DNA from 3 places in the Comamonas piscis genome. Region 3 is predicted to be linked to each of the others. Evidence: predicted binding sites of a transcription regulator. Region 3 holds the regulator's gene; each other region holds the start of a gene.
What was found. Region 3 encodes LexA, which represses DNA repair genes until DNA is damaged. Its sites were predicted from a motif close to ACTGTATNNNNATACAGT; they were not measured.

Region 1 (10,337 bases), 800 kb from region 3:
ACCTTTTGCGAGGACACACCGGGCGGCAGCTCGTTGACGACCAGCTGCCACTGGCCACGGGCCAGCTCTTCAATCGTCCAGCGCGCGCGCACCTTGATGGAGCCGCGTCCCGTGCGGTAGGCGTCGGCAATGTCCTTGCTGCTGCTGATGATCTGGCCGCCACCGGGAAAGTCCGGGCCGGGGATGATCTCCTGCAGGTCAAAGTCGGTCATCGCCGGCTTCTTGATCAGCGCCACGCAGGCATCGGCCACTTCGCGCAGGTTGTGGCTGGGGATCTCGGTGGCCAAGCCCACTGCAATGCCGCTGGCGCCATTGAGCAGCGAGAACGGCAGGCGCGCGGGCAGCTGGCTGGGCTCCTGGGTGGAGCCATCGTAGTTGGGCACAAAGTCCACCGTGCCCATGTCGATCTCGTCGAGCAGCAGGCTGGTGATCTTGGACAGGCGCGCTTCGGTATAACGCATGGCTGCAGCGCCATCGCCATCGCGGCTGCCAAAGTTGCCCTGGCCGTCGATCAGCGGGTAGCGCTGGGCAAAATCCTGGGCCATGCGCACCAACGCGTCATAGGCCGATTGGTCGCCATGCGGGTGGAAGCGGCCCAGCACATCGCCCACCACGCGGGCGCTTTTGACCGGCTTGGCCGCCGTGCCCCGGTTGGGGCCGCTGTAGCTCAGGCCCATGCGCTCCATCGCAAACAGGATGCGGCGCTGCACGGGCTTTAAGCCATCGCAGACATCGGGCAGCGCCCGGCCCTTGACCACCGACAGCGCATATTCCAGATAGGCGCGCTGCGCATAGTTGCCCAGGTCCAGGCTTTCGCCATCGTCGGGCACCGGGTTGGACAGCAGGTCCAGACCGTTTTCTTCACTCATATTGGTTCAGCTTTCTTCGCTTGTTGCACGGCTGCGCGCGGCTGTGTTGGGTTTGTTGGTTTACTCAGCGGCGTGGGCAGCAGGACATCAAATATCAATTTCGACTTCGTGGCCGTGCAGTTCCATCAGGTCGCGGCGGGCCGCGGCCTCGCCCTTGCCCATCAACTGGGTCATCACCTCGCGGGTTTGCAGCACATCGGTTTGGCTCAGGCGCACGGGCAGCAGGCGGCGGGTGTCCGGGTTCAGCGTGGTTTCCCAGAGCTGCTCGGCATTCATCTCGCCCAGGCCTTTGAAGCGGCTGATCTGGCACTTCTCGCGCGGCACGCCATCCTTGGCGGCCTTGTCGAAAATCGCATGCATCTCGGCCTCGTCCAGCGCATAGACCTTGGCCGCCGGCTTTTTGCCCCGGGCAGGAATATCCACCCGGAACAGCGGCGGCCGCGCCACGCAGACATGGCCCTTGTCGATCAGCTGCGGGAAGTGCTTGAAGAACAAGGTCAGCAGCAGCACCTGGATGTGCGAGCCGTCCACGTCCGCATCGCTCAAGATGCAGATCTTGCCGTAGCGCAGGCCGCTCAGGTCGACCTCGTCATCGGGGCCATGCGGGTCCACGCCAATGGCCACCGAGATGTCGTGGATTTCGGTATTGGCAAACAGGCGGTCGCGGTCCACCTCCCAGGTGTTGAGTACCTTGCCGCGCAAGGGCAGGATGGCCTGGGTTTCCTTGTCGCGGCCCATCTTGGCGCTGCCGCCGGCCGAGTCACCCTCGACCAGAAACACCTCGTTATAGGCCAGGTCCTTGCTTTCGCAGTCGGTCAGCTTGCCGGGCAACACGGCCACACCACTGCCCTTGCGCTTCTCCACCTTCTGGCCAGCGCGTTGGCGCGTTTGCGCCGCCTTGATGGCGATCTCGGCGAGCTTTTTGCCGTATTCGACGTTCTGGTTCAGCCACAGCTCCAGCGCAGGCCGCACCATGCCCGAGACCAGGCGCACCGCATCGCGCGAGTTCAGCCGCTCCTTGATCTGGCCCTGGAACTGGGGATCGAGCACCTTGGCCGACAGCACATAGCTGGCGCGGGCAAACACGTCCTCGGGCATCAGCTTGACACCCTTGGGCAGCAGCGAATGCAGCTCGATAAAGCTTTTGACCGCCTGGAACAGGCCGTCGCGCAGGCCGCTTTCATGCGTGCCGCCTGCGGTGGTGGGGATCAGGTTGACATAGCTCTCGCGCACCGGCTGGCCTTCGTCGGTAAAGGCCACGCACCAGGATGCGCCCTCGCCCTCGGCAAAATGGTCGTCGTTGCGGCCGGCAAAGCCCTCGCCTTCAAACACCGGGATGACCGGATCGACCGGCAAGGTCTGCAACAAGTAGTCCTTGAGGCCGCCTTTGTACTGCCAGGTCTGCGTCTCGCGGTTCTTGTCCTGCGTCAGCTGCACGCTCACGCCCGGCATCAGCACCGCTTTGCTGCGCAGCAGGTGTACCAGCTCGCCCATCGGCAGGTGGCTGGATTCAAAATACTTGGCATCGGGCCAGACGCGCACCGTCGTGCCCTGCTTGCGGTCGCCGCTGACCATGGGCCGCACCTGCAGCGGCTCGACCACATCGCCGCCGGCAAAGGCCATGCTGGCGACTGAGCCATCGCGGTGTACGGTCACTTCCATGCGCGTGGACAAGGCATTGGTGACGGACACACCCACGCCATGCAGGCCGCCAGAGAAGCTGTAAGCGCCGCCCTGGCCCTTGTCGAACTTGCCGCCCGCATGCAGGCGGGTAAAGACCAGCTCCACCACGGGTGCATGCTCTTCGGGGTGCATGCCAAACGGAATGCCCCGGCCATCGTCCTCCACACTGATGGAGCCATCGGTGTGCAGGTAGACGCGGATCTTCTTGCCAAAACCGGCCAGCGCTTCATCGGCCGCGTTGTCGATCACCTCCTGGATGATGTGCAACGGGTTATCGGTACGGGTGTACATGCCCGGGCGCTGCTTGACCGGCTCAAGCCCCTTGAGAACCCGTATCGAGCTCTCTGCGTATTCACTGGTAGACGTGTTTTTGCTTGCCATAACTTTCCATTCTAGCGGCTGCCATTGTAGATAGCTGTATAGATAAACAGGTGGAAGTTGTTGACGTTTTGCGACGCTCCTGCACTAAGAGCCGCTAAAACGACCCAGCAAACCGAAGGTTTGCGGTTGAGGCGAGGCATCAAGCCGCAGACAGTACAGGCGTACGGCAAGGCTTGAGGCGGCCGGCTAGGCAACGACGTCTCAAGGCTTGTGTTAGCGGTTCTAAACCTTGCAATGGGCTTGGCCGCGCGCTGGGAAATATGCGGGCGACAGCCGGTTTCCTGCATTCAAGTAACAATTTCGGGATAACGAGACACACCCCCTGACTATGCAAAACAACGCACAACGATTGTCAATGGCCCGCGTCCTGCTGTGCGGCGGCGCGGTGGTCACCCTGTCCATGGGCATCCGCCACGGTTTTGGCCTCTGGCTGCAGCCCATCACGCAGGAAATGGGGTGGACCCGCGAGTCCTTTGCGTTGGCACTGGCGGTGCAAAACCTCAGCTGGGGCTTGATTGGCATCTTTACCGGCATGCTGGCCGACCGCTTTGGCGCCAGCAAGGTGCTGGTTTTTGGCGCACTGCTGTATGCACTCGGGCTGGCCGGCATGGCCTGGGCACCCAACACCCTCATCTTTACGCTCACCGCTGGCCTGCTGATTGGCATGGCGCAAACGGGCACCACCTATGCGGTGATCTATGGCGTGATCGGGCGCCAGTTGCCGGCCGAGAAACGGTCTTGGGCGATGGGGGTGGCCGCGGCTGCGGGCTCCTTTGGCCAGTTCTTCATGGTGCCGGTGGAGGGCCAGCTGATTGCCAGCCTGGGCTGGCAGAACGCACTGCTGGTCTGTGCGGTGCTGGTGCTCACCATCGTGCCGCTGGCCTTTGCGTTACGCGAGCCTAACTTCCATGCATTGAAGCGCAGTGCGGCCGGCGGCCAGCAACAGACCATTGCCCAGGCGGTGGCCGAGGCCTTCCGCAACCCCAGTTTTTTGCTGCTGACGGCCGGCTATTTTGTCTGCGGTTTCCAGGTCATGTTCATCGGCGTGCACATGCCCAGCTACCTCAAGGATTTTGGCCTGCCGCCCCATGTGGCCAGCTACTCGCTGGCGCTGATTGGCCTGTTCAATATCTTTGGCACCTACCTGGCCGGCACCTTGGGCCAGCGCATGGCCAAGCGCTACCTGCTGTCGGGCATTTACTTTATCCGTGCCATTGCGATTGTGGTGTTTCTGCTGGTGCCCCTGTCGCCCTGGTCAGTCTATGTATTTGCCGCGGTGATGGGCTTTTTGTGGCTCTCCACCGTGCCGCTCACCAATGGCGCGATTGCGCAGATCTTTGGCGTGCAGCATCTGTCCATGCTCAGCGGCTTTGTGTTCTTCAGCCACCAGATCGGCAGCTTCCTGGGCATCTGGCTGGGCGGCTACCTCTATGACCATACCGGCAGCTATGATGTCGTCTGGTATGTGGCCATTGGGCTGGGCGTGTTTGCCGGCCTGGTCAACCTGCCAGTGAAAGAAGAGCCGGTGCAGCGCCTGCCGCTGGCCGCTTGAAGACGGACCGTTTAATGCAACACTCTCCCCCACCGCCCACCAGCCCTGCGCCACTGCGCGGCTGGCAGCGTGCTGCCCTGTGGCTGCTGGTGCTGGTGCTGCTGGGCCTGGTGTTCATGCTCTACACCCAGCCTGCTTTTATGGTGCAGATGGCCGACCATGTCTGGGCTTGCTTCTAGCCCCTTTAGCCTCTGCCACGTCATGTCTCCCAGCGCCTCGCCTTCTCCCTGGATTTCCCGCTTTTCCCCGCTGATTCCCACTGGCGGCAAGGTGCTCGACCTGGCCTGCGGCTCCGGTCGGCATGCCCGCTACCTGCAGGCCCAGGGCCTGCATGTCACCGGCGTAGACCGTGACAATGCGGCCTTGCAAACCCTCCAAGCGGAAGGCGCAGGCGAATGGCTGCTGGCCGATATCGAAAACGGGCCCTGGCCGCTGGAAGGCCGGGTGTTTGATGCGGTGGTCGTCACCAACTACCTCTGGCGTCCGCTGTGGCCGCAAATACTAGGCAGTGTGGCGCCCGGCGGCTTGCTGCTGTATGAGACCTTTGCGCTGGGCAATGCAGCCTATGGCAAACCTTCACGGCCCGACTTTTTGCTGCAACCAGGCGAGCTGCTGCAAGTCTGTGCCGGCTGGTCGGTCATTGCCTATGAAGAAGGTCTGCTGCAGGCTCCGGATCGGGTCGTCCAGCGTGTGGCGGCACGACGTCCGCTGCCGGACGACTCCAGGCCATCGGCCTTGCAGCCCTGAAACGTAGCCACCGCAACCACTTTGCATAAGTTTGCGGCCTGAAGAGGCGCAAAAACCCGCGCAGACCCAATACGCATGCGGTTTTCGCTTCGTCACACCTGCCACAAAGCCAACCCAAGTTCCTCCACATTTGGCTTCTATAGTTCAGTCATGGGCTCTGCGGAGAGGCGTAAACACACTCCAGTTTCTCTGTTTCACCCGCTTCTATCTGTCCCACACCAGATCGCGGCCTGGCCGCAGAGCCTCTTTTTACACAAGGAATGCCATGAGTTCTCCAACACTTCGCCACCGTCTGCTGTGCAGCACCGCCGTGACTGCTGCGCTCTGGATCGCCACCGCCCAGGCCTACGCCGCCACTCCCGCCAAGCCGGCGCCCTCCAAGCAGGCCATTGAGGCCTGCCAAGGCAAGAAGGCAGGCGATAGCGTGCAACTGACGCTGGACGACGGCAAGAAGGCCAAGGCTACCTGCCGCGTGCTGGGCAAGCAACTGGTCGCCCAGCGCGGCGCCACCATCGGGCCTTGACGGCACTTTGACCGCGCCCCGATCAAGCAACACTTTTACACACCCACGCACTGTGTAAGAGAATAGCCGGGCAGGCATTGAGCCTGCCCGTTTTGCCATGTACCCAACCCCTCCATTGCGCCCCAGCCCTCTGTGACCACCTCCCGCCTTCAGCTGTTTCGTTTCACCCGCTTGCAAACCCGGGTGCTGCTGGCCATGGTGCTGCTGCTACTGGGTTTGCTGCTGTGCTTTACCGGTTTCTCTTACTGGAGCCTGCAGCGCGGTCTGGGCGGCTATGTCGCGCAGATCGAGCTGGGACGTCTGGAATACCTGGAAAGCCAACTGCGGCGCGAGTATGCCAAGGACCCGCATTGGTCATCCCTGAACCCGGAACGTTGGAATGCGCTGACCCGCTTTGGCAGCCAGGCAGCCGTGCCCGTCTCGCCCCCGGCAGAGACCGAGGCGCCACGCCGCGCCACGATCGGCCCCATGCTGACCCAGCAGCTGCGCCCCATCGAACGCCATCCTCTGTCCCAGCGCCTGGGTCTGCTCGACAACCAAGGCAAGCTGATCGCCGGTGTCGCGCCCACCGCCGGCAGCGCCACCAACCCGCTGTTTGACAGCCAGCACATGCTGATTGGCACCCTGACCCTAAACCAGCCCGAAGACCTGAAGAACCAGATCGACAATGCGTTCTTGAAGGAGCATCTGGTGTTTCTGGCCATCACCGGCCTGCTAGGCCTGCTGCTGGCCGGCGCGCTGTCCTGGTGGCTGAGCCGGCGCTGGATCCGGCCCATTGAGGCGCTGAGCCAGGGCGCCAAGGCCTTTGCCAGCGGCCAGCTCGACTACCGTATTGCGATTGCCGGCCATGATGAGCTGGGCCAACTGGCCGACCGCTACAACCATATGGCCGAGCAGCTCTCGCAGGCCCAAGCGCAGCAGCATGAATGGCTGACCCAGGTGGCCCATGAACTGCGGACGCCCCTGGCAGCAGTGCGGGCCGAGATCGAGGCGGTACAAGATGGCATCCGCCACTTTGACGCACAAACCGCCGCCCGCCTGCACCGCCAGATTCTGCGACTGACGCAGTTGGTGGGCGACATGCGCGCCACCATCCCGACGGCCCTGGTGGTGCACGCACCCGAAGCGGCGCCTGCGCTGCAACTGACCGCCCATTTGCCCGCCGCCGCGCACGCACTGGACATGCGGGTGCTGACCATAGAGGCGGTGGAAGCCGTACAGATCCGCTTCAGCCAGGCCGGCATCAGCTTGCCTACAGCGCATGGGCTGCTCGCCGCGCTGCCGCCTGCCTGGGTGCAGGGCAACGCCCAGCAGTTGCACCAGGTGCTGAGCAATATTCTGGAAAACAGCCTGCGCTACACCGATGCGCCCGGCCGGGTCAGCATCAGCGCCAGCCTGCATGGGCCGGCGCCGGAATCGGGCCAGCGCTGGCTGGAGCTGCACCTGGATGACAGCAGTCCCTCTGTACCGCCTGCGGAACTGCCCCGCATTTTTGAACGCTTTTACCGCGTAGAAACCTCGCGCAGCCGCGCCAGTGGTGGCTCCGGCCTGGGGCTTGCCATTTGCAAAAGCATTGTGCACGCCCATGGCGGACAATTGCAGGCCTCGATCTCGCCGTTGGGCGGCCTGCGCCTCACCCTGATACTGCCCTTGATAGACCCTGCCGCATGAACACCGCCAAACCCCGCATTCTGTATGCCGAAGACGAGGCTGATATCGCCTCGGTCGTGATCGACTACCTGCACCATGCAGGCTATGAGGTCGAGCATTTCGCCGATGGCAGCCAGGCCATGGCGGCGCTGCGTACGCGCCCGCCGCAGCTGGCCATTCTCGATCTGATGCTGCCCGGCACCGACGGCCTGAGCATTCTGCGCGAATGCCGCGCCCGCAATCTCTGCCCCGTCATCTGCCTGACGGCCAAGGTGGAAGAAGTAGACCGACTCGTGGGCCTGGAGATGGGCGCCGATGACTACATCTGCAAGCCTTTCTCGCCGCGCGAGCTGATTGCCCGCGTCAAGGTCATCTTGCGCCGCCATGCCCAGCCGGCTGCTGGCGCAGCGGACCACCCTGCCCTCAGCGACTGGCAGATCGACGAAACCACCTGCCAGGCCAGCTGGCGCGGCCAGGACCTGGGACTGACGCGGCGCGAGTTCGCGCTGCTGCACATCCTGCAGCGCCATCCCGGCAAGATCTACCCCCGCAGCCAGCTGCTGGATCTGGCCTATGCCGATGCGCTGGAGGTGAGCGACCGGGCGATCGACAGCCACATCAAAAACCTGCGCAAAAAGCTGCGCACCGTGATGGGTGACGATGCAGACTGCATCCGCTCCATCTACGGCGTGGGCTTTGCGTTTGAAGGCTAAAGCCGGGTCTTAGTCCCTCGTGCTGGGGCTCCAGAACGCCTGGCGCACGCCCGGCTTGGCCGCCAGCTGCTGCACCATCGCATCCAGCTCATCCCCCTCCACCGATTGGGCGGCCAAGGTCGCCTCGATGACGACCTCCGCCTCGCCAAAAGGCTGGATGTCGATATCACCGGGCGGGTAGCCACCGCGCTCCAGCACATCCTGCAGCATGGCCAACGCCAGCCGTTGGTGCAGGCGTTCGGCCACCACAAACACGGCATTGGTCATCTCGGTGGAGGCCACATCCAGCGGCTTGCGGTTGATGGCATTGACGAGCGGCCGCAGCAAGGTATTGGCCGCCAGCACCAGCACGGTACCCAAGGCTGCCTGCACAATCAGATCGGCACCCGCCGCAGCCCCCACGGCCGCCGAGCCCCACAAGGTGGCGGCGGTGTTCAGCCCGCGCACATTGCCCTCTTCGCGCATGATGACGCCGGCACCCAAGAAGCCGATCCCCGAGACCACATAGGCCATCACGCGCACGGCACCGTCGGGCCCTGCGATGGTATTCGCACTGTCGACAAAGATGGCCGCACCCACGGCGACCAGCACATTGGTGCGCAGCCCGGCGGTGCGCTGGCGGTATTGGCGTTCCAGGCCAATCACGGCGCCTAGGACAAAGGCAGTTACCAGGCTGATGGCCGTATTGATCAGCGAGTTCAGCTGGGTGTAGTTCAGCGCTTCGAGCATTGCGCCCTCCTATGGCATATATGTATGGATGGTGTCGCTGACTATTGCCAGTCGTAGCGACGGATGTACCACTTTTTCATGACCTGCGTAAGACCCATATAGGCCAGCAACACGGTGACCAAGAACACAAAGTACATGCCTGGCAGCGGCACAAGCTTGAAATACGGGGCAAGCGCACCCATGGGCAGGTAGATGCCAATGGCCACCACCACCAGGGTCATCAGGCCTACGGGCCAGGCCGCCCGGCTCTGGATAAACGGAATGCGCTTGGTGCGGATCATGTGCACGATCAGCGACTGGGTAAGCAGGCCCACGACAAACCAGCCGGACTGGAACAGCGCCTGGCGCTCGGGCGTATTGGCGCCAAATACCTTCCACATCACGACAAAGGTCGTGATATCGAAGATGGAGCTGATGGGCCCAAAGAACAGCATGAAGCGGCCCACATCGGCCGGGTTCCAGCGCTGGGGCTGGGTCAGCAGTTCAGCGTCCACATGGTCAAACGGAATGGCCGCCTGCGAGAAGTCATACACCAGGTTCTGCACCAGCAGCTGCATCGGCAGCATCGGCAAAAACGGAATAAAAGCACTGGCAATCAACACCGAGAACACATTGCCAAAGTTCGAGCTCGCCGTCATCTTGATGTACTTGAGCATATTGGCGAAGGTGCGGCGCCCTTCCTGCACGCCCTGGTCCAGCACCATCAGGCTCTTGTCCAGCAAGATGATGTCAGCGGCCTCCTTGGCCACATCGACGGCGGTATCCACCGAGATGCCGATATCGGCCGTGCGCAGCGCTGCGGCATCGTTGATGCCATCGCCCATGAAGCCCACCACATGGCCATTGGCCTTGAGCATGCGCACGATGCGCTCCTTGTGCGCGGGGCTCAGCTTGGCAAAGATATTGGCTTCTTCGACCACCTGGGCCAGCCGCTGGTCATCCATCTGCTCGATCTCACCGCCCAGCACGATGACCTGCTCGGTGATGCCCACTTGCTGGCAGACCTTGGCGGTCACGGCGGCGTTGTCGCCGGTGAGCACCTTGGTCTGCACGCCATGTCGTGCCAGCGCCTGCAATGCGGGCGCAGCGCTTTCCTTGGGTGGGTCGACAAAGGCCAGAAAGCCGCAGAGCACCAGGCCGGCCTCATCGGCCACACCAAAGTTGCTTTGGCCCGCTGGTGTATCGCGGGTGGCCACAGCCACCACGCGCAGCCCCTGGGCATTGAGCGCCTCGGCCGTCGCCACAATGCGCTGGCGCAGGCCCGCGTCGAGATCCAGCACACCAGCGGCGGCTTGCACCGAGCTGCTCACTTGCAAAATCTCCTCAACCGCGCCCTTGGTGATGATCTTGCCGGCCCCGGCGCTGTCACGCACCACCACCGACATGCGCCGGCGCACAAAATCAAACGGCACTTCATCGACCTTGGCATAGGCATCGACCAGCGATGCGCGCTCGGCATGGGCGAGCACGGCCACATCCAGCAGGCTCTT
Region 2 (9,740 bases), 1.8 Mb from region 3:
GGCTATGCCGGCCGTCGTGCTGACGCGCCGCGCTGGTGACCAGCACAGCTACAACAGCTCGGAGCGCGACAGTTACAGCGGCGTGCGGGCGTACTGGGGTGACACCAACAAGAGTCAGCGCCGGGCCTCAGTCGCGGGCACTGAAACCAATCTGAAAACGCTCAAGGACACATACGCCACAGAGGGCGACGCGCTGGCGGCCGCGCAGGCCGAGATGGGCCGCATTGTGCGCGGCAAGGCCACCCTGCAGATCAGCCTGGCCATCGGCCAGCCGGCGCTGGCAGTGCAAACGCCGGTCAAGGTCAGCGGCTTCAAACCTGAGATTGACGGCCAGGATTGGCTTATCAAAACGGTGACCAGCGAGCTGACCGGGGACGGGGGATTTACGACGAAGCTGGAGATGGAGCGGAACGGGGAGGATGACGCGCCGACGAAAACAGACGACGCGGATGACGACGATGATGAATGAGGGTTGAAGCGCCTCAAAGGTTGCAGGACACAAAAAAAGCCACTCTTGAGTGGCTTTGGTTTTTGCGGCTCTTTACCACCGACCTTCTGCTGCGTTCACATTCAGCACGATAGGGGTGCTGCCAGACATATCGACTTGGCAAAAGTATTTCATGTTGATCTTGGCTCCAAAGCCATTCACAAATTGCACCTTGTCGCCCATGAGGGTGACCTGTGCTTTACTGTCATTCAGCCACCGGAAGTTAGGAAACTTGGTGCCTAGCGTCCCATCAGTCCAGGTAACCTCACCTCTGGCCAAGCGCTCAATCGCAGCTGCGCACGGGCGCGCGGCCACCATGCTGGCTTTGTCTCCGATGCACTGTAAATCCTTCTTGCACGCAGCCGCATCAGCTTCAACCTTTGCTGCAGCCGCAGCCTTTTCTTCTTTGCTATCGGTGCATGCGAACACAAGGCCGCCGACCACCGCGCACACCACCACTAAACCAACGATGGTGTCTTTAGCGGTAGGCTTAGGCTTTGCGCCTTTGCCTGGTTCAGCGATGCCGCAGTGTGGGCAAGTTGCTGCTGCGTCTGATACTTCCTTTTTGCACTCCCTGCAAAAGACGATTGCCATGGATTCCCCTTTAAGCTTTTCTGATTTTAAAAACGGCGACCGTTCCACCCGTACACAACCATGCCGCAGATCCGCACCTCGTGACCGCCGTTCAGAATGTCGGTCTGCTTGATTGCTGGGTTGTCGCTGCTGATCTCATATCTTCCATCCATGCGCTGCCGCACGCGTTTGATGAACAGGCGCTGGTGCGCTTCCAGCACATACACCCCATCAATATCGACCGAGTGAATATCAGTATCCACTAGGGCAAAGTCACCGCTTTCCAGAGTGCCGCGCATGCTGTCGCCATACGCATGCACCAGGCGCAACGCCTCGGGCCGGCTGCGCGGCAGGTTCATCTGCACCCAGATAAGGGAAATAGGGACATCACCCATGACGACATCGGCGGCCAGTGCTTCGGTGCCTGGCCCCATGCTGCCGGTTGCACTAAGCAGTGGGATATAGAGCGTGTCCTCGGAATGGGCTGGCTTCGGGGCAGGCCCTGTGAGCCCTGCGCGGCGCGGTGCAAGCACATCCATCACCGGTGCGGAGAGGTTTTGCGACCTCTTACCGGTGATGATGTACGGAATATCGAAGCCGAGCGAGGCAGTGGTCGCATAGAACTCTGATTTTGGAGAGGACTTGCCCGACTCCCAGCCGTAGACAGTGCTTGCGGGCCAGCCCCCATGATTCTCGAAATCCGTTGCTTTCAAGCCAAGGCGTAGCCTTTCCTCTTTGAGGCGCCTCCCCGTTTCGAGAGTTAAGCTATCTAAATCGAGACTTTTACTATCTCTTTTCGTAGTCATCTATTGGCTTCTCTGAAAAACCGTAGTAATATCCAGCCGTAACACCAAATTACGTCCCTTCTGGGGATGGTACACGACACCGCCGTAGGCGGGGAGGCTTGGCAAATGGCATACAAGAACCCGGATCACGCACGCACGGCCAAGAAGACCGTGCGATTCCGCCCAGAGGACTGGGCCATGTTGGAGGTGATGGCCTCGCGCCTCAAAACCGAACCGGCAACGCTGGTCTACGACATGACGATGCGCCGGGTGGATAACGAGCTGAAGGCATTGGGCCTGGGCGACGTTCCGCACCAACACAGCGCCGGCGCCGCCTGCTAATTGGCGGCACCCGCACAACACAAGCGGCAATGACCCATGCAGCTTTCCATCGAGCAGATCGGCTACAGCAAAGACCAGCTGGCAAAGCTGGAGCTGTACCGCCAGGCGATGCAGCTGCCAAGCATTGAAGCGGCTATAGAGCAGCTCAACCGCAGGCAGTTAGACAGCATGGTGGCAGCCATGACAGGCAAGCGGCCCGGGCCGCAGCTGGCAACCAACAACACAACGGCACTAGCCGGGAGCGCAGATGACAACAGCAATAAACCAACGTGAGCGCCTGACCAAATTGGCGCGCGGCAGCAATCCGGGCGCCCTGGTGGCCAAGGCAGAGCAGCCAGACAAAAAGATGGCCAGCATGCGGCTGTTCGACAAAGAAATGCAGGAGGCCGACGCCCTGGCTGGTGCCAAATGCTGGAGGCGCGGATTCTTCCTGCGCACCGTGTTTTTGATGGGCTGGCAGCAGCTGCAAGACCAACAGGATCAGTTGCAGTATTACTTCGGCAGTGGCGTGGATGCCAAGCCGGAGGGCGAGGGGGCCAAGTACCCCAACGTGCTGGCGGGCCTGCGTCTGTTCCCATCCGAGCAGCAGAAGGCCATGGATATGGCCAACAGCCTGGGCCTGGAGCATGCAGCGCCGTTCCTGCGCTTTGTCTACCTGCTGGGCCTGCAGCTGTACAAGCAGCAGCGTGGCCAGGTGCAGTTCTTTGCCAAGCAGTGAGCGGCTCTTGAGCGGCTCAAAAGTGGCTATATCGACGGCACAGAGGCACACCATGATGCACATCACAGCAAAACAAAAGGCGCTGCACAAGGCGGTGTTGAAACAGGCCGAGTTGCGTAAGCCGCGCGGCAACCACACGGGCCGACGCCTGCGCATGGAAGGCACCCGCATGGAGTGCCCCCACTGCAAGGCAACCTGCGAGATTCGCACCAGCAAGCCGGTCAGCGCCACGATGCGCGAAACCATCTATCAATGCACCAACGTGGAATGCGGCCACACCTTTGTGGCCACCACCGAGATTGTGCGCACGCTGAGCCCCAGCGCCACGCCTGACCCCACCGTCAATCTGCCGCTGTCCACCCATGTGCGCCGCGACCTGATGCGCGTGGTACTCGACCATGCGGGTGAGGCGGCCCACGCCGCCCAGTTCACTCAGCCCATCACGGGCGACCTGTTTGCAGGCGACAAGCCGGCAGGCGCTAGCAGCTAGCGCCCGAGCCGCTCAATAGCGGCCACCCCAACACCCAAACCAGTCAATTTTTGCAAGGCCTGCGGGCCTGGCAGGGGATTTTTTTGCCCAAAAACCGGAGGTAAGACGATGACCGAAGTAACGCAAATCGAATACACGCAAGAGGAACAGCATGCCGCATTGGTGCATTTCTTCAACCTGGCCAGCGGCCATTGCCACAGCGGTGCGCGCGTGGCTGCAGGCATTTTGCTGGGCCTGTACAACGGCCCCCGCTTCCCATTTGACCTGACCGATCTGCGCCTGCTTGATCAGCGTCACTTCGGTATGGCTATGGCGCTGCTGGATATGGATCGCCGCCCGGTAATGGAAGTGCATGCGTTGCTTGATCTGCTGTATGGCCGCAACGACTTCGGTGCCCGATTTGAGCACCTGGCACACCTGTGGAAGATGAAGGGCCGCTGCAAAAAGGAGTGGCTGCAGCCAGTGGAGCGCATCGGGGAGCTGCAGATGGGCGGTGCAGCATGAGCATGTACGCGATGCACTACCGCGCTGCCAGCGGCACGGGGCACACCCACCACATTCTGGCCAGCTGCATGCAATCGGCTTGGGATGCGGCCTGCGATATCGCCGAGCAAGTTGGCGTGCAGGTAGGCGGCTTTGCAGTTAAAGGGCTGGCCCGAGCATGAAGCAAGACAAGGCTGAAGCCAACGCAGTGGCAGCCGCATTGCCCTATGGCCTGCGCAAGCTGCCTGTGCGCGATGTGCCGCAGCTGCAATGCCTGGCGCCTGACTTTGAGATTGCTACGCGAAAGCCTTCGCGCCCTGCACCCATAGTGCCACCGCTCAAGAATCAAGGGGTCACTGTCGAGGAAGCCAAGGCCATGCTCGATGGCCTGCGCGATGAGTTTGCAAAAAAGGCCAGCGGCGGGCTGTACCGCGATGCAGCCGATGCCGAATGGCGCAGTCTGCCCATTGAAATGCGCGAATGCCTGCTGCGCGTAGCTGGTGTGCGGGCCAAGAGCAAGCCCGAGCTGCACAGCCTGGCCAGCCGCGCCTGGCAAGAAATGCCGGATACCGAGCGCGAAGCCATCAAACGTGTGGTGCGCTTGTTCAAACGCTATGTGCTGCCGCTGTCGGCCCTGGCCGCCAAGGTCTAAACCATGGTCAGCCCCATCCCCCGCCAAGAGCCCAAGCGCAATAGCGTGCATGAGTGGTTGCAAAACCGCCCAACCCACGCACTGGCTGACGCCCATTTGGAACGGATCGTGGAATCTGCGCCCGTGGAGTGGCAGGAGGCCTTGCGCACGCGCTATGCCTATGTGGAGCTGACCCCGCAGAACGACCCCAAGCGCCAGGGCGATAAATCGGCGCGCTACATCAAGCGCGGCACGGTGGCTTATGACAAGTGGGAACTGGAGCAAGCACCCGAGAGCTTCCGCGCCTGGGATCGCATGCAAGCCATGGCCGACTTCGAAGACAAGTTTGGCGCCGCGCTGCGGTTCAACCTGAGCGACGAAGAGATCCGCGACTGGGCCAATAAGCTGGTTTTTGATGTGGAAGAGCTGGACGCCTGGGCCGCTGTAGCCGGTGTGCCGCTGCATGCCCGCGTGGACATGGTGCGCAAGATCGCGCGCGTGATCGGTATCACCGAAGAACAGCCCATCAAAGGTGAGCCAGCCATTAAGCGGGCCAAAGACCCCAAGTGGTGGCGCCGCCGCCTGCGCAGTCACGTTGCCCGCGTGGTGGAGGCTGGCTTTATCAGCATGGGCCAGGTGCATTTGCGGGAAGGCAAATACGTCAGCAATGCAGGCATGACACGCCGCCGCCAGCAGGTGGCACGCAACGCCGCCACCCTGCAGCAAACCTTGTTCACTAACGAAGCGGGCCAGGTCTACAACCTGGGCGAACTGGCAGCCCTGGGCACCAGCAATCCGCTGGTGCGTGGTGGCGAGCTGATGACCCGTATCCGGGGCGCCGAAGAATATGCAGATCAACGGGCGCATGTGGGCTTGTTTGTCACCCTGACAGCGCCAAGCCGCTTTCATCCCATCACGGTGGGCGGGGGCAAGCCGGTGCGCAATAAGAACTACAGGGGCGCGACACCGCGCGATGCGCAGCTGTGGTTGCGTGACAAATGGACCAAAACCCGGGCCAGCCTGAACCGCCAGAATGTGCGCCCCTACGGCCTACGCGTGGCCGAACCCCACCACGACGGCACCCCACACTGGCACGCCTTGTTTTGGGTGGAGACGGAAGCCCAAGCCGAGCAGCTGGAAGAAACCATTCGGCACTACTGGCTCAGTGATGGCGGCGATGAACCCGGCGCCAAGCAGAACCGCGTCAACATCAAACGGATGGTGTCGGGTGGTGCTGCTGGTTACGTGGCCAAGTACATATCCAAGTCCGTGGGCCACCATGCCCTGGCTGAGCATTACGACTTGGTGGACGGTGAGCTGATCGAAATGCGGATGACGGCCCCCGCGCTTGAGGGCGAGGCAGGGCAAGCCACGGCTATCGACGGCGCCACACCAGCAAAGAAGGCCAAGCCGGAAATCGTCAACGGCCATTTGCGTGTGGATGCCTGGGCCGCTACTTGGGGCATTCGCCAATTCCAAACCATCGGCATGCCATCGGTGACGGTGTGGCGTGAGCTGCGCCGGGTGACGCATGACCAGCTGGAGCTGTTTGACCGTGAGGGCGACAGCCAAACCGTGCAGGCGTTTCGCGCCTGCCATCGCAATGGCGAGATCAAGGCCAACTGGTGCGAGTTTATGGAGGCCATGGGCGGCCATGCACGCAAGCGCACCGACTGGCACCTGGCCCCCGTTCGCCGCCATGTGGAAGAGGGCGCCGCCAACAAATACGGGGAAGAACTGAAATGCGGGCGACTGATTGGCTTGACGCCACAGCGCGGGCGCATGTGCGGGCGCTACCTAGTGAGCCGCCGCATTGCATGGAAGCCCTTTATTCAAACCGCCGAATCTGCTGCAGGTGCTGCAGTGGACGGCCCGAATTTTGAGCATGAAGAAGGCCAAGCGCAGGGCGTAGGTGCAACCGCGTCCCGGCAGGCTCTGCCTGCCGCTTGGACTCGTTTCAATAACTGTACGGCCCGCCTAGATGCGACCCAAAACACCGAGTTGCTGACCACCAGATTGCAGGAGTTGGGCAGCTTACAGGCCGCAATCGAGGCCGTCGAGTTTGAGGAAGGCGCATGGCTATGACCAAAACCCCCGCCCAGATCAACGCCACCGCCCCCCAGCCGGGCCGCCGCGTACGCGAAATCAGCCCGCTGCTGCAGCAGGCACTGGATGCAGGCCGCCGCGTGTGCGACGACATGCAGGACGGCCCCGAGGCCCGCCAGGCAATGAAGCGCGAGATCCTGGAATTTGCAGATATGGGCGATCGCTTCCTTCTTGGGCTGATCGCTGGCCTGACCCACCCGCGCTTAATGCGCGCCGATTTTTCCACCACCACCCAGCAACCAAAGGAGTAAGTGCCATGAACGCAAAACGCACCGAGCCCCGCACCCACACCTACCAGCGCAAGCCTGGCGCCTATGTGGGCACCGGCCACGACGCCAGCCACCTGGCCGCAGTCTTTGCCGCCGAGCGCGAGCGCCTGGCCGCCGATGCCGCCAAGGCCAAGCGCCGCCGCAAGCCCAAAGCGGAGCCAATTCCAGATGAGAACCCGAACCAACTGCGGCTGGTGGGCTGAGTCCATGCCGATCAAGCCCGCCTACTACAACGAAATCGACAAGTTTGCCGCGCAGACGCTGCGCAACCTCATTGCTGCGGGCCACATCGCCCCAGGTGATGTAGACGAAAGGAGTATTGAAGATGTTCACCCCGATGACCTCAGGCCTTACACCCAATGCCACTTCTTCGCAGGCGTTGGTGTTTGGTCCTATGCCTTGCGCGCCGCAGGCTGGCCAGATGACCGATCTGTTTGGACTGGTTCCTGTCCGTGCCAACCTTTCAGCCAGGCAGGCCAAGGCTCTGCGTTTGATGACGAGCGGCACTTGTGGCCAGCCTTCCACCACCTCATCAGCGAGCGCCGCCCTGCAGCAATCCTTGGAGAGCAGGTTGCAAGCAAGGACGCAGACCCTTGGCTCGACCTTGTACACACTGACATGGAAGCCCTGGCGTATGCCTTCGGGGCGGTTGCGTTCCCGTCTGCGGGCGTCGGTGCCCCGCACATCCGCGACCGAACCTACTGGCTTGCAGTGCGTGGAGCTGGGCGGCGTCTGGGTGCCGGTGGTGCTGCTGGCGGGCTGGCGTACCCCCAACACCGTGGACTCGAAATTGGGCAACCGCCTGGGACCGGGGCAGGTGCAGCTTTGTCATCAGGTGCTGCTGTCCGGTTGGCCAACAGCCACAAGCACGGACGGGCTGCGTTGTCCCTCGATCGAGGCAACGACCAAAAACATCACGTTGAACCATGCGGCCAATCTGGCGGGCTGGCCGACACCGCAGACCAGCGACAGCACGGGGGGCGGCCAAGCCAAGCGAGCGATGGGCGAGACGCGCCACGGCTCGAATCTGAACGACTTCGCAATGCTGGCGGGGTGGACAACCCCGAGCGCCTCGGACTCGACCAGATCGGGAACGGGGATCACCGAGGGAATGACGGGCAGCTCCCTGGCCCAGCAATGCAAGGAAGCGCAGGGCCCGGCCCGGTTAACGGCCTCTGGCGAGCTGCTGATTGGCTCCTGTGCCGGGATGGAAAGTGGCGGCCAGTTGAACCCGGCACATTCCCGCTGGCTCATGGGGCTGCCGCCCGAGTGGGACGCCTGCGCGCCTACGGAAATGCCATCAACGCGCAAGCCGCGCAAACCTTCATCGAAGCCACGCAAGACCTGATCTGACCACCACCGAAAGACCACAACTATGACCATTACCCAAGCAACCAACATCCAGGCCATGCGCAGCTATCGCGCATTTGTCTATCCAGTCACGGCCAGCACCTGGGACTTGGAGGGCGAAGAAGGCAGAAAGCTGGTTGAGCCTATCCACCTGAAAGCGGCAAGCAGCGATGACGCCGCAGAAAAGGCTCGATGGCTGACCGGCAAAGCGGTTCTGTCCGTAGAGCGCAAAGACTGACCAAAGCTGATCGCCTCCTTCAAATTTTTTGAGAAAAACATGAAACCAGATCCCATCCTTCCCGCGCCCTGGCAGCTGACCCACCTTGCCCAGCGCGCCCAGCAGAGGGAGGTCCAGCCCGCCCAGGCCCAACCACAGAAGGACAGCAAATGACCCAACGAATCGCATGCAGCCCACTTACGGGCCGAATTTTCCTAGGCCGGATCGACAAAGCAGGCGTTGCATTTACCGGTGAAAAGCGCGATGTAACCAGCGATGTGCTTGGCGCAGTGATCGGGAAAGCCGAATTCCATGGCGGAACTTTCGACATTGAGGGCGGCGGCAAACGCTGGATCGTCACTGTTCAAGAGGCAGCCCAGGCCGAGCCCGCCCCCAAGGAAGCACCATGACCAGACGAATAGCAATTATCGGAAGCGGCCGCATTTCGGCCCTTGCAGTGCTGGCCCTATCCCAAGCGGGCATGCATGTGGAACGAGGCGAAGCCGAGCCCAAACAGCAACTGCCATCCATAAAGGACAGAGACATCCGTGGCCATGATTTGAACCGACCGCAGAACGCTTGGTCTAGCGAACGCCGGCGCGCGCAGTGGAAGGATGAACAACAGCGCCGTGGACGGCAACGATAGGAGCACCATGACCACCCTGCACCTGCCGCTCAAGCGCGAATACTTCGAGGCCATACGCGACGGCACCAAGCCCGAGGAGTTCCGGCTGTGCACAACCCACTGGGCCAAGCGCCTGGAGGGCCGCGACTATGCCCAGATCATCCTGACGCTGGGCTACCCCGCCCGCGACGATCACGCCCGGCGCCTGGTGCGCCCATGGCGTGGATACACCATCAAAACCATCACCCACCCGCACTTTGGCACCGAGCCAGTGCAGGTTTACGCCATCGATGTGAGGGCAACATGATCGACAAGAAAGAAGCAATTCGCAGTGCTCGGGAGGTTGTTGCTCTACTTGAGCGCGAAGGCAACCCCAAAGCAGCTGATTCCGTGAGAGCAGTCATTCAAGAGCTCGTGTACATCGATGGCCTAGCCAAGGAGTACCACGGCAAACTCTCTGAATACGTGCAGCACTTTGATCAAAAAGAGGAGGAGCTTCGGCAGAGAGAGGCCCAGCTATCAGCGCGGCAGGCTGCGCCAGTGGTGGTTGTGACAGAAGCAATGCACGAAGCCGCCGTTAAGGTGCTGCACCGAGCCAACGGTGTTGACGGCCTACCGCAGCGGATGCTGGACGCCATGCTGTCAGTAGTTCCATGCCCAGACA
Region 3 (10,337 bases):
GGCAAACACGCAGCAGAACTTGGCAGAGGGTGCGGCCAGCACAAAGTCGCCCGCCAGCGCCAGCGACAGGCCGGCGCCAAAGGCGCTGCCCTGCACGGCGGTGATGACGGGCTTTTCCATGTCCAGCAGCTCGTCAAACCAGCGGTGCAGGCCCAGCATGCGGTTGCGGCTGTCAAACACATCCTGCTTGCCGGCGACAGCGGCCTGCATGCTCTTGATATCGCCACCGGCGCAGAAATGGCCGCCGGCCCCCGTCAGCACCACCGCCTTGATGGCGCGGTCATCGCGCACCTGCGGGATCAGGCGGCTGAAGTCCTCGCGCATATGCTCGTCGAGTGCATTGCGGGCCTGGGGGCGGTTCATCGTCAGCACGGCAGTGGTGCCATGCATGCTCAGGGTCAGGGCGGTCATAACGGTCAGTTCTAAAAATAAAGCGTTGAGGTGGCCAGGAGAAGGGCCCGGCTAGTCGGCGCGGATGCCCAGCTTTTTGGCGACCGGTATCCAGCGTTCGCGCTCGGAGGCCATAAATTGCCCCCATTCTGCGGTGCTGGCTGCAATCGGCTGCGCACCTATGCGACGCAGGCGCTCTTGTACCTCCGGCTTGGCGAGGGACTGGTTGACCGCCTGCGCCATGCGTGCCACGGCGTCGGCCGGCGCGCCGATGCGGGCCACCAGGCCAAACCAGGCGCTGGCGTCGGTATCGCCAAAGCCCAGCTCGGCCAAGGTAGGGACCTGGGGCAGCGCTGCAAAACGCTGCTTGTCCAAAATCGCCAGTGGCACAATGCGCCCGCCGATCGCCTGCTGCATGCAGGAGGGCAGGGCGTCGAACATGATGTCCACATTGCCACCCATCATGCTGGTGATGGCTGGCGCACTGCCGGAGAACGGCACGTGGGTGACCTGGAAACCCATGCGCTCGCTGGCATATTCGCCCGCCAGGTGGGTGATATTGCCGCTGCCAGCTGAGCCCATGCTGAGCGTCTTGCCTTGGCGCTGCGCCTGCTGGGCCAACGTGATCAATGCGGGCAGATCATTGGCGCCCAGGTCCTTGCGGGTGACCAGCAGCAAAGGCGCCTTGCCCAGGCCCGCGACGGGCACAAAATCCCTGACGGGGTCATAGCTCATCTTGGCGTAGATGGCGCTGTTGATGACCAGCGGCGCATTGGAGCCGACAAAGAAGGTCAGCCCATCGGCGGGCGCGCGCAATGCCGTCTCGGCCGCAATCATGCCGGCCGCGCCGGCCTTGTTCTCGATAACGATGGGCTGGCCGCTGCTCTGGCCTACATCCTGGGCGACGATGCGCGTGATCTGGTCGGCAGCCCCGCCTGCGGGGTAGGGCACGACCCAGCGTAAGGGGGCATCTGCCGCACGTGCCAGCCAGGGGCTGGCCAGGCTGGCGGCCGCGCCCCATTGCACAAGTCGGTGGCTGAAATGGCGTCGGGATATGGGCATCAACTGTCTCCTAGGCAGCATGTAGTTATAGGCATGTGGGGCACTGCCTGCCCCAGCATCCATGCAGGCTAGGGCCGTTTTTGGACAGCGTCCAATACCAAATTGCACTCAGCTGATATGCAGGCGCATGCGGTCTTTCCCCGTATGCTGGCGCATCAGGCGCACAGCGCTGACTGCATCAAGACCTACCGGAACCAGGAGCCCCATCCATGACTGCATTTTTGAAATACGAACAGCAAGGCCATGTTGTCACCCTGACGATGAGCCAACCCGAGCGCCGCAACCCGCTGACCGGCAACACGGCGGTGGCCGAGATTCTGGCTGCCTGCGAGACGATTGCGGCTGACAGCAGCGTGCGTGCGGTCATCCTGACGGGCGAGGGCCCCGCGTTCTCGTCAGGGGGCGACATCAAAACCATGCAGCAGCAGTCCTTTGGCGAGGTGGATGGCATGCGCATCCGCGATGACTACCGCCGTGGTATCCAGCGCCTGCCGCTGGCGCTGTTCAACCTGGAAGTACCAACCATCGCGGCCATCAATGGTGCGGCGGTGGGCGCGGGGCTGGATCTGGCCTGCATGTGCGATCTGCGCGTGGCCTCGGACAAGGCCAAGTTTGCCGAGAGCTTTGTGAAGATGGGCATCATCCCCGGCGACGGCGGTGCCTGGCTGCTGCCCCGGGTGATTGGCATGGCGCGCGCGGCTGAGCTGTCGTTGACTGGCCGCATGATCGATGCTGCCACCGCCCTGCAATGGGGTTTGGTGTCGCAGGTGGTGCCGCCCGAGGAGCTGTTGAACGCCGCCAATTCCTTGGCCAGCGAGATTGCGGCCAACCCGCCCCAGGTCACCCGCATGACCAAGAAGCTGATGCGCGAAGGCATGCACCAGAGCCTGGCCTCGTTGCTGGAGTTGTCGGCGGCCTACCAGGCGCTGGCGCACCAAACGGCCGACCACCGTGAAGCCGTGAGCGCGTTCCTGGAAAAGCGCACGCCTGAATTCAAGGGCTAAGTCACCGTTTGCCCGCTAGCCGAAGGCTTGTTGGATCTGGCGGGCCAGCTGCAGCGCCTGCGCCTCGCTGCTGATATTGGCAAAGCCCATCAACAGGCCTTGGCGCGGCGCGGCATCGATATACCAGCGTGACAGCGGATGCGTGGCCAGGCCCAACACGCGTGCGCGCTGGGCCACGAGGCTGTCGTTGTCGCCGTCCTGAATCTGGCCGAGCAAGTGCAGACCGCCGGGCTGCAGGTCAATGCGCAGGCGATCGCCCAATACCTGCTGAAAACTGCGCTGTGCCACCGCGCGGCGCTCGGCATACAACAGCCGCATCTTTTTGAGATGGCGCGCAAAGTGGCCCTGGGCCATAAAGTCGGCCACGCTGGCCTGCAGCAGATAGGGGCAGCCGGCATTGAGGTTGGAGCTGACGGCCTGAAAGCGTGGCACCACCTCCAGTGGCACAACGGTATAGGCCAGGCGCAGACCAGGAAACATCACCTTGCTGAAGGTGCCGGCGTAGATCACGCGGTCCTGCCGGTCCAGGCTTTTGAGGGCGGGCAGGGGCCGGCCTTGGTAGCGGAACTCGCTGTCGTAGTCATCCTCGATGATCCAGCTGCCGGCCTCGCGGGCCCAGTCCAGCAGCGCCATGCGCCGCTCCAGCGACAAGGTGACGCCCAGCGGGCTTTGGTGCGAGGGAGTCACCATGGCAAATTTTGCGTAAGGGCTCAGCTGCCGGCCCATATCGACCTGCAGACCTTGCGCATCCACCGGCACCGGCACGATTTGCACGGCCGCATTCTGCAAAAAGGGACGCGCCAGGATGTAACCCGGGTCCTCAAACCAGAAGGCATCGCCGGGGCTGGCGAGGCTGCGCAGGCTCAGCTCCAAGGTGTTGCGCAGGCCGGTGGTGATAAACACCTGCTCGGGCACGCAGGTGACGCCGCGCGACACCGCCAGATAGGCCGCTATGCGTTGGCGCAACTCTTCGTCGCCCTGCGGGTTGGGGTAGGCCAGACGGTAGGGCTCGCTGCTGCGCAGGCGGTGGGTGACCAGCCGATTCCAGACCTTGCGCGGAAAGGCATCGATCGCCGGCAGCCCCAGCTGCAGCGGGCGCGGCTGCAAGCCGTCGTGGTCCACGATATCGGCGGCCGGTGGCTGAGCGATGGCTTGTGGCGCAGAGGCTTTAGCGGCTTGGGGCAGGCTCGGGGAGATGACCGTGCCCGCCGCCCCGCGTACCTGGAAATAGCCTTCATCGGCCAGGATGCGGTAGGCCAGATCGACGGTGCCCCGGGACAGGTTCAGCGCGGTCGCCAATGCCCGTGCCGCAGGCACCCGGTCGCCCGCACGCAGATGGCCTTGTGCAATGGCGGTCTTGAAGCGCTGGCAGATCTGCAGGTACATGGGCAGCTGCAGGCTGCGGTCTACCTGCAATTGCAAGGCTTGTACGGGATCGATGTGGGCGCGGGCGGGGTCGGGCATCATGGCATTCCAATCTTGGCCTAGTCATTTTTGCATTTCTTGGCTCTTTTGGCTTGGCCAAGACAAACGCATACTCGCTAACAGCAACGGAATTCACCGGCGCAACCTTGGATGGAGCTTGATATGCAAACCCGACTCGACTTCTACACCGCTGACCCCGCCATCATGAAAGTACTGCTGGGCGTGGAAAATCAGATTGCCAAAGGCAGCCTGGACATTTTGCTCAAGGAACTGGTGCGCCTGCGCGCCTCGCAGATCAATGGCTGTGCCTTTTGCCTTGACATGCATGTGACTGACGCTGTGAAAGCCGGCGAATCCAGCCGCCGCCTGGCGACTGTGGCCGCTTGGCGCGAGACCCCCTTCTTCAGCGACCGTGAGCGTGCCGCGCTGGAGTGGACCGAGGCACTGACCCTTGTCTCGCACGACCATGTTCCCGATGCTGTCTGGGAAGCTGTGCGCCCCCACTTCACCGATGCCGAGCTGATGGAGCTGACGGCCGTGATCACCTCGATCAACAGCTGGAACCGCTTTGCGATTGCCTTCCGCAAGATGCCCGTTTAAGAAGCTAGCTCCCGGCACGGCGCAAGGCGGCCTATGAAAGTCCTGGTTCTGGGCGGCTGCAAGCCGCTGGGCGAGAAGGTGGTCAGCAATCTGCGGCAGCTGGGTTACCCAGTGGTCGCGGATGCGGACCCCAGGCAGCCGGCTGCGCTGCATGGCGTTGAAGTGTTGATTGATGTGCGCGAGCCTCCTGTGATCGACACGGTTGATGCGCTGGAGGACTGGGCGCGTGCATGCCGGCAGTTGAATGCCGCCATCGCCGCTGCCGCTGTGGCACACCACATTGCGCTGTCTGCGTTGGGTGTGCAGCGCTTGCAAGGCAGCAGCTACTACCAGGCTATCGCGTTGCGAGAACAGCTGATCCAGGCAGGCCGCACGCCTTATACGGTGCTGCGTGCGGCACTCTTGTACGAAAGCCTGGCGCAGCTGGCACACAACGGCACAGCCGCTGCCGAGCTGGCGATGCCCGTGGCCCAGGTGCAGCCGATGGCGGCCGAGGACTTGGCGATGCTGGTGGCCGACGCCGCGCTGGCGCGGCCTTTACAGGGCTGCATGGACGTGGCCGGCCCGCAGAAGATGGCGATGGCCGACTGGGTGCAGCAGTACCTGCGCTTGCGAGGCGATCCGCTCACGGTGCTGAGCGATGCCGATGTGCCTTACCGGGGTGCGCTGCTGGACGATGACTGCCTGGTCCCGGTGGGGCCAGCACGCCTGGGGTGGACGACGTTGGCCGCCTGGGTCGGCAAATCCAGGGCAGCTTGATACCGCCGAACTTGGCTGAACTAGCCTTTTTGGCCTCACTACTCAAACGATTGGACGAACGATGACCCGTACCTTGCTCTTGAACTGTGGCCCACACGGCCAAGCCAGCCATGGCTACCAACTGGCGACCGACATGCTGGCGGAGCTGGGCCTTGCGCAGCAGCCGCTGCTGGAACGTGATCTGGTGGCGACACCCATACCGCCTATCGGCCGCGACTATGCGCTGGCCATCACCTCAAACGCGGGCGCTGATGCTCCGGCGCTGGCCTGGTCGGAAACGCTGATTAAGGAACTGGAAGACAGCGATCTGCTGCTGATCGTGACGCCCATGCACAACTTTGCGGTGCCGGCCACGCTCAAGCTCTGGCTGGATCAGGTAATCCGCATCCACCGCAGCTTTGCAGCCACGCCCGAAGGCAAGATAGGTCTGATGAAGGACCGGCCCACCTTGGTGCTGGTGAGTTCCGGAGGCTTCCATGCAGGGCCAAAGGCGCGTCAGGAGGACTTTTTGACGCCTTATTTGCGCTATGCGCTGGCCTCCATCGGCATCCGCAATGTGCATTTTGTGTTGCTGCAAGGCCTGGTGTTTGGGCCGGACGCGGTGGCATCTGCAGTGGGCAGCGCCCGAGACGCACTGCGCGAGCAATTGGCGCCGTTCAAGCGGCAGGCGCAGGAAGCGGCTGCAGTAGTGCGTTGAGCGACAGACACATAAGAAAAAGCCAACGGCAATAGCGGATGGGTGTCAGCGAACTGTGGTTAACGGCTGAGCACTGAAGGCGCCAGGTTGGCACCTGCCCAGCGTCCCGGTATCGACCGATGCGTTCAGCGCTTGCCTTGCCGCAGCATGCCGATCCTGCAGTCCGCATTCCTGAAGCCATCGACGGCAGCCATGCAGCGACCAGCAGGCTGGCCACAACGCACCAGCCTGGGCTTGGCTCCGGCTTACACCGCGTGCAGGTGTTCCAGCCGCTCCAGGCGTTCCAGCTCGGCACAGATGTCGGCCATGCTGCCCGACATGGCCCAGCGCATGCCCTTTTGGCGGTGCAGGCTGGCCGGCTGGGCCCAGTACATTTTGATAGGGGCATCGTTGGCGGCCTGGGCGCTGCAGCGCTGTACCGACAGAAAAGGGCGTGCGGGAGACTGGATGCCGGCAGAGAGGCGGCGGCGCGCTGCTGGTTTGCGCGGCAGGCGAATGCGGTCGATGGGGCGTTGTGCGGGGGCCTCATCGGCAGGGCTGTCCACGCCTGGCTGAGCGCTGGGGTCATCAAGCAAACTCAGCTGCTGCGCGGCACCACGCTGTGCAGCAATGGAGGATGCAGCGACAAAGCAGTGCACCTGGGCAGCATGCTGACCGTCATTGGCGGCGCCATGGCCGGGCTGGCGCCGGCGGCCGCGCACAATGGCGCGTTGGATGGACTGGAACCAGGGCAGGCCGGCGACGAGGGAAAAAGGCGCAAGCGCGCGCAATGCATCTGCTACGAGCATAGGAAAGTCCTTGGTGTACGGGTAACAGCAGGATTGCGCTAGGGCGAGCGCATCCCCAGGGCTGTGGGCCGGGTGCCCACAACGCCCGCTACCTGGGGTTGCGCAGAGAGGGGTAAGGCGCTGGGCCTAGTTCAGCATCGTGTTGCGGATCAGGCCGACGGCGATGCCTTCGATCTCGAAGGGCTCGCCGGGCTGCACGATGATCGGCAGGTAATCCGGGTTTTCGGCCAGCAGCTCGATGCCATCCTTGGTGCGCTGCAGGCGCTTGACGGTGACGTCATCACCCAGGCGGGCGACGATGATCTGGCCATTGCGGGCCTCGCGGGTGGCTTTGACGGCGAGCAGGTCGCCATCGATGATGCCGATGTCGCGCATCGACATGCCGCGCACCTTGAGCAGGTAATCGGGCTGCTGCTGGAACAGGCCGCCTTCGACGGTGTAGGTTTGGTCCACATGCTCTTGCGCCAGGATGGGCGAGCCAGCGGAAACGCGGCCAATCAGCGGCAAGGCCAGCTGGGCCAGCTCTTGCACCACACGGCCCACGCCCGCGGTGGCGTTGGATACGCCCGCCAGCGGCGACGAAAAGCGAGTGCCACGTGCGGCATTGATAGAGCGCACGGTATCGCTTTGCAGGCGGATACCCCGGGAGGTGCCGCTGACCAGCTCAATCACGCCTTTGCGGGCCAGCGCCTTGAGGTGGTCTTCTGCCGAATTGGCGGATTTGAAGCCCAGCTTGCTGGCGATTTCGGCACGGGTTGGCGGGGCGCCGGTGCGCGAAATGGCGGTCTGGATCAGGTCCAGAATTTCTTGTTGGCGTGCGGTGAGTTTGGGATGGTCTCGCATAAGATCTCCGTGTGATCTGCGGCGCTGGGCACTAGCAAAGCTATTGCGCGTTCCAACACCTGTATATCAATCCAGTACCTGTATTTTTAACCAGTTTTTTGCAGGAGGCAAGCCTTGCAGCCAAAAATTTTGATCATTGGCACCGGTGGCACCATTGCCGGCATGGCCGATGACGCCGAGAAACCCGGCCAGTACCGCGCGGCTGCGCTGTCGATTGCGTCACTGTTAGCGGGAGTGAGCGGTATAGAGAAGGCCGCTGCAGGCCCGCTGGATGCGATACAGATAGCGCAAATTGATAGCAAGGATATGAGCGACACCGTCTGGCATGCACTGCTCAAGGCCTGCGATGCGGCGATGCGCGATGACGGGGTGCGTGGTGTTGTTATCACCCACGGTACCGATACCCTGGAAGACACGGCCTGGTTTTTGCACTGCGTATTGGGGCGCTTGCCCAAGCCGGTGGTGCTGACCTGTGCCATGCGCCCGGCCAATGCGCTGATGCCCGATGGGCCGCAGAACCTCAAGGATGCCGTCGCTGCTGCTGCCGCCTTGGATGCCGAAGGCCAACCGCTGCTGCGCGAGGTGGTGGCTGTGACCGGCAGCGGCGAGCTGCACAGTGCGCGCTGGCTGCAAAAGGTGCATCCGCACCGCTTGCTGGCCTTTTCATCGGGCGAGCAGGGGCCTGTGGGCTGGGTGGACGGCAGTGCGGTGCAGCTGCGCCATGGCTACGCCCCTGGCTGCGTCGTCGCAGCGGGCAGCTATACCGGCAGCGAATGGCTGGCGGTGCTGCCAGATCCAGTGCAACAGGCCTGGCCCTGGGTGGAGATTGTCACCAGCCATGCGGGGATACGGCCCGGTTTGGTGGATGCCTTGCTGGCCCAAGGCCTGGAAGGCCTGGTGCTGGCCACTACCGGCAATGGCACGGTACACGAAGTGCTGCTGTGCGCGGCAGACCGGGCGCGCCAACAAGGGGTGGCGGTATGGCGCAGCAGCCGCTGCAGCGAGGGAGTGATCAGTGATGCCGTGCTGCCTGGGCCGCAACACCTGGCCGCAGACTTGGCGGTGGCGCTGACGCCCTGCAAAACCCGGGTGAGCCTGCAGCTGGTCTTGGCGCAGGCGCAAACGGCGGTCTGACCTTGCCCACTGCTGCCGCTATGCGCTGCACTCGTGCTGCAACGCCTTCGCCATGAAAAAAGCCACTGTCCATAAGACAGTGGCTGTGCAGCTAGCGCGTTGTGCGATCAGGCCTGCAGGGCGGCCATGGCGCGCTGGGTGATCTCATCGACCGAGCCCATGCCGCTGATGGCGCGGTACTTGGGGGCGGCGGCGGGGTCTTGTTCGGCCCAGCTGCTGTAGTAGTCGACCAAGGGGCGGGTCTGGTTGCTGTAGACGTCCAGGCGCTTCTTGACGGTTTCTTCCTTGTCGTCCTCGCGCTGCACCAGCGGCTCGCCGGTCTCATCGTCCAGGCCTTCGGTCTTGGGCGGGTTGAACTTGGTGTGGTAGGTACGGCCAGAGGCGGGGTGGCTGCGGCGGCCGCTCATGCGCTCGATGATGGCGTCAAACGGCACATCGATCTCCAGCACATAGTCGAGCTTGACGCCTGCGGCCTTCATCGCGTCGGCCTGAGGAATCGTGCGCGGGAAGCCGTCAAACAGGAAACCGTTGGCGCAGTCGGACTGGGCAATGCGTTCCTTGACCAGATTGATGATCAGGTCGTCGCTGACCAGCTGGCCGGCATCCATCACGGCCTTGGCCTGCAGGCCCAGCGGGGTGCCAGCCTTGACGGCAGCACGCAGCATGTCGCCGGTGGAAATCTGGGGGATACCGTATTTTTGGCAGATGAAGGCAGCTTGTGTACCTTTGCCGGCGCCGGGTGCTCCCAAAAGAATTAATTTCATGGCGGTCCTTGGAGAATAAAAAACTTGCACGGCAAAAGCGGGCATCAAAGCCCGCTTCTACACAAAAAACTGGGCTTGAGCATATCACGCATCGGGGGAGGGTCAGCCGACTGCAAGGCAATGCGCTGTCTCGGGGGCGCAATCGGGCATCCTGCGCCTTTTAGCTTACGGAGCGCTTGCAGCGTATCGAGTGGGTGGAGGGCCATCTGCAGCAGCCTACATGGTCGCGCCGAGCAGCTGTCGCACACGCACCAGGTCTTCGGGGGTGTCCACGCCCGAGCCCGGAATTTGCCGGGTTACATGCACTGCAATGCGGTGGCCGTGCCACAGCGCGCGCAGCTGCTCCAGCATCTCTATCTGCTCGGTAGGGGCCTGGCTGAGGGTCGGGAAGGTATGCAAAAACTGGGCGCGGTAGCTGTAGATGCCCATGTGGTGGAGTGGCGCAAAACCAGGCGTGCCGGTGGTGCCTGGGTTCTTCCACCAGGTGACATTGACAAAGTCACGCCCCCAGGGGATGGGCGCACGGCTGAAATAGCTGGCCATGCCTTTGGCATCGAGCACCACCTTGACCACATTGGGGCTGAGCAGGGATTCCAGATCCGCAATCGGGTGGGCGACGGTGCCCATGCTGGCCTCGGGGCGTTCGCTCAGCAGCGCGGCAACTGCATCGATCAATGCCGGCGCAATCAAGGGTTCGTCGCCTTGCACGTTGACCACGATGTCATCGCCACCCAACTGCAGCAAGCTGCAGGCTTCGGCCAAGCGATCGCTGCCGCTGGGGTGATTGGCCGAGGTCATCAGCGCTTGCACGCCATGCTTTTTGCAGGCCTCGACGATGCGCTCATCATCGGCGGCCACCACCACCCGCTGG

Region 1: the regulator LexA is predicted to act here: its motif matches at 2,967-2,984, upstream of HS961_RS08725 (DNA topoisomerase IV subunit B).
Region 2: the regulator LexA is predicted to act here: its motif matches at 1,886-1,903, upstream of HS961_RS20385 (LexA family transcriptional regulator).

The regions. Positions count from the first base shown of each region.
Region 1 covers NZ_CP058554.1:1,953,006-1,963,342, reverse strand. The annotation lists gene parC (DNA topoisomerase IV subunit A) at 1-869, opposite strand, end outside; gene HS961_RS08725 (DNA topoisomerase IV subunit B) at 957-2,933, opposite strand; gene HS961_RS08720 (MFS transporter) at 3,289-4,485, shown strand; gene HS961_RS08715 (hypothetical protein) at 4,500-4,664, shown strand; gene HS961_RS08710 (class I SAM-dependent methyltransferase) at 4,687-5,232, shown strand; gene HS961_RS08705 (hypothetical protein) at 5,498-5,755, shown strand; gene HS961_RS08700 (ATP-binding protein) at 5,888-7,426, shown strand; gene HS961_RS08695 (response regulator) at 7,423-8,118, shown strand; gene HS961_RS08690 (MgtC/SapB family protein) at 8,128-8,847, opposite strand; gene mgtA (magnesium-translocating P-type ATPase) at 8,889-10,337, opposite strand, start outside.
Region 2 covers NZ_CP058554.1:4,509,493-4,519,232, reverse strand. The annotation lists gene HS961_RS20395 (contractile injection system protein, VgrG/Pvc8 family) at 1-469, shown strand, start outside; gene HS961_RS20390 (zinc ribbon domain-containing protein) at 542-1,081, opposite strand; gene HS961_RS20385 (LexA family transcriptional regulator) at 1,108-1,866, opposite strand; gene HS961_RS20380 (hypothetical protein) at 1,972-2,187, shown strand; gene HS961_RS20375 (hypothetical protein) at 2,224-2,460, shown strand; gene HS961_RS20370 (hypothetical protein) at 2,435-2,905, shown strand; gene HS961_RS20365 (ogr/Delta-like zinc finger family protein) at 2,958-3,395, shown strand; gene HS961_RS20360 (DUF7673 family protein) at 3,504-3,899, shown strand; gene HS961_RS20355 (hypothetical protein) at 3,896-4,060, shown strand; gene HS961_RS20350 (hypothetical protein) at 4,057-4,530, shown strand; gene HS961_RS20345 (replication endonuclease) at 4,534-6,594, shown strand; gene HS961_RS20340 (hypothetical protein) at 6,591-6,866, shown strand; gene HS961_RS20335 (hypothetical protein) at 6,872-7,087, shown strand; gene HS961_RS20330 (DNA cytosine methyltransferase) at 7,002-8,237, shown strand; gene HS961_RS20325 (hypothetical protein) at 8,260-8,472, shown strand; gene HS961_RS20320 (DUF7446 family protein) at 8,622-8,861, shown strand; gene HS961_RS20315 (ASCH domain-containing protein) at 9,105-9,383, shown strand; gene HS961_RS20310 (hypothetical protein) at 9,380-9,740, shown strand, end outside.
Region 3 covers NZ_CP058554.1:2,756,760-2,767,096, forward strand. The annotation lists gene HS961_RS12335 (enoyl-CoA hydratase/isomerase family protein) at 1-411, opposite strand, end outside; gene HS961_RS12340 (Bug family tripartite tricarboxylate transporter substrate binding protein) at 463-1,452, opposite strand; gene HS961_RS12345 (crotonase/enoyl-CoA hydratase family protein) at 1,662-2,456, shown strand; gene HS961_RS12350 (PLP-dependent aminotransferase family protein) at 2,472-3,920, opposite strand; gene HS961_RS12355 (carboxymuconolactone decarboxylase family protein) at 4,044-4,481, shown strand; gene HS961_RS12360 (SDR family oxidoreductase) at 4,515-5,240, shown strand; gene HS961_RS12365 (FMN-dependent NADH-azoreductase) at 5,302-5,937, shown strand; gene HS961_RS12370 (hypothetical protein) at 6,183-6,725, opposite strand; gene lexA (transcriptional repressor LexA) at 6,852-7,568, opposite strand; gene HS961_RS12380 (asparaginase) at 7,683-8,702, shown strand; gene adk (adenylate kinase) at 8,810-9,466, opposite strand; gene kdsB (3-deoxy-manno-octulosonate cytidylyltransferase) at 9,683-10,337, opposite strand, start outside.